2 regions of the Streptosporangium album genome follow, and region 2 is predicted to be linked to the other one. Evidence: riboswitches for the same ligand, from Rfam matches in the RefSeq annotation. Region 2 holds a riboswitch; the other holds the start of a gene.
What was found. Region 2 has a riboswitch for guanidine ahead of FHR32_RS09755 (MBL fold metallo-hydrolase). Riboswitches for the same ligand answer to the same signal wherever they lie in the genome.

Region 1 (4,361 bases), 390 kb from region 2:
TGGCGCCGCTGGGAGCACCCGACCGCCGCGCAGTCGAACGGAGAACCGCGGCCATGCGGAAGGGCGGAGGAAACGGGTGAGGGGCGATCCTTCGGGAGAAGGATCGCCCCTCAGTGTCGGCTGCCGAGGGAGCAGGCGGCTTCAGACTTAGAAGGACTCCTCCGGGAGCTCCATCAGGTCCTGGTTGGTGGCGTCCAGCACGCGACGCTCGGCGGTGAGGCGGGGCAGGATGGTCTGGGCGAAGAACGAGGCCGCCGCGACCTTGCCGGTGTAGAAGGCCTTGTCCTTGTCGGAGGAGCCCAGCGCGGCCAGCGCCACCTCGGCCTGGCGCAGGAGCAGCCAGCCGATGACCACGTCGCCCAGGGCGAGCAGGAACCGGGTGGTGTTGAGGCCGACCTTGTAGACCTCCTCCGGGGCCTCCAGCGAGCCGATGGCCCAGCCCGCCAGGGTGTCGGCCATGGCCTTGACCTCGTCGGCGGCCTCGTCGAGGAGCTTGCGCTCCTCCTTGAGGCGGCCGTTGCCCGCCTCGGAGGCGGCGAAGGCCTTGATGTCTCCGTACAGCGAGCCCAGGGCGGTGCCCTGGTTGCGCAGGACCTTGCGGAAGAACAGGTCCATGCCCTGGATCGCCGTCGTGCCCTCGTACAGAGAGTCGATCTTGGCGTCCCGGATGTACTGCTCGATCGGGTAGTCCTGCAGGTAGCCGGAGCCGCCCAGGGTCTGCAGCGAGCGGGCCAGCAACTCGTAGGAGCGCTCGGAGCCGACGCCCTTGACCAGGGGGAGCAGCAGGTCGTTCATCGCCTCGGCGTGCTCGTCCCGGCGGCCCTCGAAGCCGGCGATCTGCACCGCGTCCTGGTAGGTGGCGGTGAGCAGGACCAGTGCCCGCATGCCCTCGGCGTACGACTTCTGGAGCATGAGCTCGCGGCGCACGTCCGGGTGGCGGGTGATGGCCACGCGCGGGGCCGACTTGTCGGCCATCTGGGTGAGGTCGGCGCCCTGCTTGCGGGACTTGGCGTACTCCAGGGCGTTGAGGTAGCCGGTGGAGAGCGTGGCGATCGCCTTGGTGCCCACCATCATCCGGGCGTGCTCGATGATCATGAACATCTGCTTGATGCCCTCGTGCACGTCACCGATCAGCGTGCCCACGGCCGGGTGCTTCTCGCCGAAGGTGAGCTCGCAGGTCGTGGAGACCTTCAGGCCCATCTTCTTCTCGACGTTGGTGACGTAGACGCCGTTGCGCTCGCCGAGCTCGCCGGTCGAGAGGTCGGCGTGATACTTCGAGACCAGGAACATCGACAGGCCCTTGGTGCCCACGCCGTGTCCCTCGGGACGGGCCAGGACCAGATGGAAGATGTTTTCGGCCATGTCGTGCTCGGCGCTGGTGATGAAGCGCTTGACGCCCTCGATGTGCCAGGTGCCGTCGGGCTGCTGGACGGCCTTCGCGCGGCCGGCGCCCACGTCGGAGCCGGCGTCGGGCTCGGTGAGGACCATGGTGGCGCCCCACTGGTTCTCGATGGCCAGCTCGGCGTAGCGCCTCTGGTCCTCGGTGCCGATCACGTGCATCACGTGGGCGAAGGCCGGGCCGCTGGCGTACATCCAGATCGCCGGGTTCGAGCCGAGGACCATCTCGGCCAGTGACCAGTTCACGCTGTTGGGCAGGCCGGGGCCGTTCAGCTCGGCGGGCAGGCCGAGGTTGGTCCAGCCGGCGTCACGGTAGGCGGCGAAGGACTTCTTGAAGCCCTCCGGCATCGTCACCGTCCCGGTGGCGGGGTCGAAGACCGGGGGCGTGCGGTCACCCTCTTCGAAGGAGTCGGCCAGCACGCCCGTCGCCAGGCGGTTGACCTCGCCGAGGATGGTCCGCACGGTCTCCTCGTCGAGGTCGGCGTAGGGTCCTGTGCCCAGGATCTCCCGGCGCCCGAACACCTCGAAGAGATTGAACTCCAGGTCACGGATGTTGCTCTTGTAGTGGCCCATGGGGTCTGCTCCTTGAAACCGGGGGAACCGGGACTCGTTACATACTGGCCAGTAACCTTACCGACAATGCTACCCGCCAGTAACCCCAAAAAAACCGCCCTGATAGGACGTTTGTCACATCGCACCAGTAGGACACCCCGCGCCGCCTTCTCCGCTCGTCTCTCCGTCCTCACGCTGGTCGGCCGGTTCCGAGGCGCATGCCGGCCTCCTGCTCCGTACGGCCGGCGTGACGTCGCGGTCCGGTGGTCACCCGGCGCGACAGGGCGACACGGAGGGGCCGTCCGGAGCGCGGGGCTGAAGCGGGAGGTCTCGCCGTTCCAGGCTCGGTCTCATGGGCGAGCGGTGGCGCGCGGACCTCGCGCTGTGGGGGATCCCCGGCGAGATCGCGGCGCGGGCCCCGGCCGACCCCTGGGGGCACTTCCACTGCTACGCTCTGCCACTAGAGCTCCCATGAGGGCGGCTCCCGGACGAGATGCGCCGTACCCGGTCTGAAAAGACGACGCTCCTTATGGAAGGAGCCGTCATGGCCTGGGTCGTCATCATCGTCGCCGGTCTGTTCGAGGTCGCCATGGCCTACGCGCTCAAGATGAGCCACGGGTTCTCCGTGCCACTGCCGAGCGTCGCGTTCGCCGTCTCGGCCGTCCTCAGCTTCGGCCTCCTCGCCATGGGCCTCAAGAGCCTTGAGGTCGGTACGGCCTACGCCGTCTGGACGGGCATCGGCGCCGTCGGCACCGCGTCTCTGGGCATGCTGTTCCTCGGCGACGACGTGTCGTTTCTCAAGATCGTCTCGATCGCCCTCATTCTCGCCGGAGTCGTCGGCCTCAACCTCGCCGGTGGCGGCCACTGAGCATCCCTGACGGCGGAGGAAGAACCATCTTGACGCCTTAGGTGGTGTCGCGGTTGGGTAGAGGCATGATCGACGTTCACTTCGTGACCATTGACTGCGCCCAGCCGTACGAGCTGGCGGCTTTCTGGAGCAACGCCACCGGCTGGGAGATCCACCCGGACGACAAGCCGGAGGACGACGAGATTCTCCTCCAGGGCAAGCTGGATCTGCTGTTCATCCGGGTTCCGGAGGGCAAGACGGTCAAGAACCGCATTCATCTGGACGTCACCGGTACGGACGGCACCACCCGCGACCAGGAGGTCGAACGCCTGCTCGGGCTCGGCGCCACGGTCCACGACGACCGGCGGGACTCCGAAGGCGTCGGCTGGGTGACCATGCTCGACCCGGAGGGCAACGAGTTCTGCGTCTGCCGTGCCGAGTACGAGAGGACCCGGCAGCTCTTGCCGGAGTGATGTTATGTCGGGGATGCTGCCGTCATGAGCCCCCCGAGCGCGTCTGTGAGCATCCACGTCTCGGCGCCGCCCGCAGTGGTCTACGCGCTGGTCACCGACATCACCGACATGAGTGCCTGGAACGTCGAGTGCCTGAGTGCCGAATGGGTCGGACGGATCCGGGAGGCGCGGCCCGGTGCCCGGTTCCGGGGGCACAACAGCCGCGGGCGGCGGCACTGGTCCACGGTCTGCACGGTGACCGCCGCCGACCCCGGCAGGGTCTTCGCCTACCACGTCCGCGCCGCCGGTCTGCTGGACGTGGCCCTGTGGCGCTTCGGCATCACCCCCACCAGGACGGGCTGTCACGTGGAGCAGGGCACCTGGGACACCCGTGGCCCCTTCATGCGGGTCGTCGGCGGGCTGGTCACCGGTGTCCGGGACAGGGCCGCCCACAACGAGGCCAACATGCGGCGGACTCTGGAAGGCATCAAGCGGGTGGTGGAGCGGGCCTGAGAGGACATGCCGTCCCCGCCGGCCCTCTCGGGCGCCGGCGGAGATCCGGTCAGTGGCCGTGGGGCAGGGATGACTGGCCGCGTCCCCTGAGGGTCAGGGCCAGGACGGCGGTGATCAGATAGACCGCGACACCGCCCTGCAGCGCGTCCAGCGCGGCGCCGAACACGCCCTCGTCGTCGACGACGAGCTGGACGGGATACATGAGCGCGGCGGCGCCGAGCGCCGGGTAGAGGGAGAACCGCCAGGGGCGGCGCAGGGCCCAGAGGCGGGCCTGCCGGGTCACCCGGTCCCCGCGATCGGGCCTGCTGACCGAGCCGACCGCCGCGATCAGCGCGAACAGGCCGATGCCGAGAGACAGGGCCCAGGTCAGGTCGGCGTTCCCCGGCAGGAGCACGCCCATGCCGAAACTGGCGGCCGCGACCGCGCCACCGGTCACCGCGGCGGCCCTCCACGGCGCTCCCCGCAGGGCCGCACCGGCGAGGGACATCTCGTCACGTCGAGTCAGTTCGTCGTTCATGACACCAACACTGCCCTTCCGGACCCCCTGACCGCATCGGGGAGCAACCCTGACCCATCCCTGAGCCACGGCCCCTCGATAG
Region 2 (4,361 bases):
CGACGATCCGCAGGCGGGGCTGATGGCGCTGAGCACCGTCAGTCCGGCGGGCGAGCCGCGCCTGCGGACCGTCTCGCTGAAGCTGCTCGACGGCCGCAGGATCGGTTTCGTCACCGACAGCCGTTCGCCCAAGGCCGGCGACATCGCCGCCTGTCCCAGGGTGGCGGTGATGTTCGTCTGGATGTCACTACGACGGCAGGTCATGATACGCGGTGTCGCGGCACGCATGAGCGAGGCGGAGGCACAGGAGGAGTTTCACCGTCGCGCTCGGCCCGCCCAGCTCGCAGCCTGGGTGAGCCATCAGTCCGCACCGGTTCCGGGCCGGGCTGAGCTGGAATCGGACATGGCTGCGGCCTCCCGCCGCTGGCCTCCGGGCACACCCGTGCCGGTGCCTCCGCACTGGGCGGGGTTCGTCGTCACGCCTGTGGAGATCGAGTTCCTTCAGGCGGGCCGTCCTGACCGCCTGCATGATCGCCGGAGACATCGGCTCGTGGGGGACCAGTGGGTCCAGCGGATCCTCAGCCCTTGAGCTGAGGCCCTGGCCGTGGCGCATCGGGTCGTACGACTCCTGAAGACAGTAATCCGCATTCAGAAATTGGGGTTAGCACCCAAGAGGAGCAAGAGTGAAGCGTCGCGAATTGTTGGGAAGCGCCGTGCCCGGCGTGATCGCCTTATCCGCCGGAGGAATGGCTCTGTCGAATGACGACGGCGGCATTCACGTGCGAGAAGTGGGCAGCTACTTCGTCGGCGGAAAATCAATCACTCTCGCCGATGCGCCGTCCCGGGACGCATTCGTCGCGGCAGGGCGGTCCCCGGCCCGCGTGGATCCCAACGGGGATTTCGAAACCGGTCAGGTCTACGTCCAGTTCGTACGGCTGGCACGCCCCCGCAGTTCGTTGCCGCTGCTCATGTGGCACGGCGGCGGCCTCACCGGCGTCTCCTTCGAAACCACGCCGGACGGCCGACCGGGATGGCAGCAGCAGTTCCTCGCCGGTGGGCACGACGTCCACCTGGCCGACGGCTTCGGCGGTGGCCGCGCCTCATGGCAGCGCTATCCGGAAATCTCCCAGGCAGAACCACTGTTCCGCACCAAGCAGGAGCTGTGGGAGCTGTTTCGGATCGGCCCCGCCGGATCGTACGCCACCGATCCGGCGAAGCGTCGGCCGTATCCCGACACGCAGTTCCCCGTCGCCGCATTCGACCGGTTCGTCAAGCAGGTGGTGCCTCGCTTTCGGACGTACGACCAGTCCACCCAGGCCGGGTACAACGCGCTCGTCGCCCAGGTCGGGCCGAACGTGGTACTCACCCACAGCGCCGCTGGACCGCTCGGATTCGCCTCGACGATCGCCGCGCCCGACCTCGTCCGCGCCCACGTCGCGATCGAGCCGTCAGGCGCTCCCGACCCGGACTCCGTGGACCTCAAACGGCTTAGCCGGATTCCGCACCTCATCATCTGGGGCGACCGTCTCGGGCTGAACGAACCCGGCAACTCATGGACGGAGCTGTACACCTCTACCAGGAGGTTCCATGACGCCCTGCGGAAGGCCGGTGGCAAGTCGACCTGGATCGACCTGCCGTCCGAAGGCTACCGCGGGAACTCCCACATGATCATGATGGATCGCAACTCACGGCAGGTGTCAAACCTGATCAATTCATGGCTGAAAGAAAACGTGAACGATTGAGTTCGTGGCGTTCACGAGAAGACGACCGGGCGTCCGGACAACGGATATGCCGCTGGCCGCACCGGTCACCATGACCACCCGGCGCGCCTATCTCCGGGTGTCGCATGTCGAGGAGTCCTGACCTCAGGCCGGGGCTCTGAGGAGCCCGGCCACCCCCGGGTGTTCCGGGCCCAGTATGTTTTCCAGCCCTGCCTCATCCGTTGCCGTAGTCGATGATCCGCCACCGCTCCGAGGGAGCGTTTCGGCCGACCAGGAAGTCGTAACGACGTTCCCCGTCCATTTCGGGCCCCTCTTCCTCCAGATCGACCTTGTATCGGGTAGGAACAGCGGACACGAGCCGGGCATATGCAGAACTGTCTGTACGGGGTTCGCCAACCCAGATCAGGTCAAGACGGCGATAGGAGCAGCCGATGCCCCTATCGCCATGCCTCGCCAGGAAAGAGGGTGCGGACAGGGCCCGCGCGGTGTCGTCGTCCCTGGCCGCCACGGCTTGCAGGTATGCCGTGACGACCTGTTCCGGGGTTGCGTCGGGCGGTGGAGTGGCGACCGCGGAGCGCTGCTCGGGAAACAGCTTGCACCACTCGACCCGCAGCGTTGGCAGAACCTCATACGAGGTCGCGATGATCACGCCTGCCAGGACGACCGCGACCGCGACCGGTATCCAGATCTTGCGTGTCGTTCTGGCAGTCACACCGAAGTCCTGTCAGCGGTTGATACGCACAGCGTGGATTTTACCTTTCGGAACCGTGCTGTGAACTGGAACCGGGCCTTCCTCCTGATGAGAGCAGGGCCATTCGGACCTTGGGGTGATGGAGCATGGCCATCGCGGAGGCGTTGCGGAAAGACACGCACCATCTCGCCGGAATCGGAGGTCTCGCCGGCCAGCGGTCAGGGTCACCCGCCGAGGCCGCTGAGCGGTGGCCCAGCCCCGCCCAAGCAGGTCCGCGGGTGAGAACGGTTGAACGGCCCGGTCGGTGCGTATAAGTTTCCCCCTGGAGGCGCATAAGCGCCTGCCCCGGACGAGATGGGCGCCGTACCCGGACTGCCAAGACGACGCTCTCAGGAGACGTCATGGGCGGAAGCACGCATCCGGTCGATTTCACGTCTGAGACGCCCGAGCCTCGCGCACTGGACGTCCGCTGGATCCACGGGTCGCCGTCAGCGAAGCACAACACCGATCCCGACATCCAGGTGTACTCCTACGACGAGCACACGTTCATCCTGCGCCAGAACATGGCGATCAACTACGAGGCGCCATTCCTGTTCCTGATGTTCGGCAGCACCCGAGCCGTACTCATCGACACCGGAGCCACCGCGTCCGCCGAGTTCTTCCCTCTGCGCCGGGTCGTCGACGACCTGACCGGACGCCGGCTGGCCGAGCATCCCCGAGACGGCTACCCGCTGCTCGTCCTGCACACCCACGCCCACCGTGACCACATCGCCGGAGACGCCCAGTTCACCGACCGCCCCGACACCGTCGTCGTGGGAGCGGATCTGAAAAGCGCCTGGGAGTACTTCGGGTTCGCCGACGCCCCCGACCGGGTGGCTCAAGTCGATCTCGGGGGCCGAGTACTGGAGTGCCTGGCCACCCCCGGGCACCATGAGGCGGCCGTCACGTTCTACGACCCCCACACCGGATTCCTGCTCACCGGCGACACGGTGTATCCAGGACGGCTGTATGTGGAGGACTGGGCCGCCTTCGGCAGGACTATCGACCGCTTGATCGGGTTCGCCGACGTCCGGCCGGTCACCCACGTCCTCGGCTGCCACATCGAGATGACCAACGAGCCGGGTGTGGACTACCCCGTCCTCACCACCTACCAGCCGGACGAACCGCCGCTGCAGATGACCGTGGATCAATTACGCGGCATCCGCAAGGCGATCGATGCGATCGGCGACCGGCCCGGCCGACATGCCTTCGCCGACTTCGTCATCTGCCGCAAGGGCACTGCGCAGGGCTCAGGCGGTGTTGGCTGACTTTTCGCCGGCTCCAGTCCGCGAGAGCCCTGCCGAGGCCGTACGGCCTCCCCCACGGAGGAACCGACCGCATAGCCGCTGAACAGCGAAAAGGCCCGGATCCATAATACGGAACCGGGCCACTCGACCTTGTGGAGAGTTCACGAGTGGCCCTTGCCAGGCGCGGAGTAGGTGCCAGGAAGATCGCTTCCCGGAATCAGGGTGATCGTTTCCCGAGGACGACCCCGTCGGCGCGTGGCTAGCCCCGAGCGAGAACCAGGCCGATACGTTCGCCCAGCCCCTGGCCGTACCCGAACTGAAGCTGGACCAGACCCTGTCCGGTGAGGACGGTGACGACGGCTGGATGCAGCTCGGATTCCGGCACAACTGCTGGAAACACGAGGAAGACCTGACCATCCGCTACACGGGCGTGACCCGCTTCACGCTGCAGACCGCATCAGACATGCCTCGCGTGACCCGACTCGGTGAGGTCATCCTGGACGAGGTGCTGCCGCACCCGGACGGATGCGCCCACGAGATCGCCTGCCACACCGGGTCCACCACCATCGTCTGCCGGGACCTCACCGCAACGTGGGTCGAGGCCAGCTGCCCGGACCAACCCCAAAAGGACTGATCTTGAGAAGAGATGGCGCGATGGAGCCCGGCTACGCCCTTGCCGGCTATCGGGTCGCCCCACGCGCTGATCGCCAGGACTGGCAGGAC

Region 1: it holds a riboswitch for guanidine, as region 2 does, so the genes downstream of both, FHR32_RS11660 (DMT family transporter) here and FHR32_RS09755 (MBL fold metallo-hydrolase) in region 2, are expected to answer to the same signal.

The regions. Positions count from the first base shown of each region.
Region 1 covers NZ_JACHJU010000001.1:2,477,646-2,482,006, reverse strand. The annotation lists gene FHR32_RS11665 (acyl-CoA dehydrogenase) at 148-1,971, opposite strand; guanidine-III (ykkC-III) riboswitch at 2,411-2,477, shown strand; gene FHR32_RS11660 (DMT family transporter) at 2,495-2,818, shown strand; gene FHR32_RS11655 (VOC family protein) at 2,884-3,270, shown strand; gene FHR32_RS11650 (SRPBCC family protein) at 3,295-3,762, shown strand; gene FHR32_RS11645 (hypothetical protein) at 3,812-4,279, opposite strand.
Region 2 covers NZ_JACHJU010000001.1:2,084,461-2,088,821, forward strand. The annotation lists gene FHR32_RS09740 (pyridoxine/pyridoxamine 5'-phosphate oxidase) at 1-529, shown strand, start outside; gene FHR32_RS09745 (alpha/beta hydrolase) at 687-1,682, shown strand; gene FHR32_RS09750 (hypothetical protein) at 1,876-2,373, opposite strand; guanidine-III (ykkC-III) riboswitch at 2,675-2,742, shown strand; gene FHR32_RS09755 (MBL fold metallo-hydrolase) at 2,754-3,659, shown strand; gene FHR32_RS09760 (hypothetical protein) at 4,003-4,272, shown strand; gene FHR32_RS09765 (hypothetical protein) at 4,275-4,361, shown strand, end outside.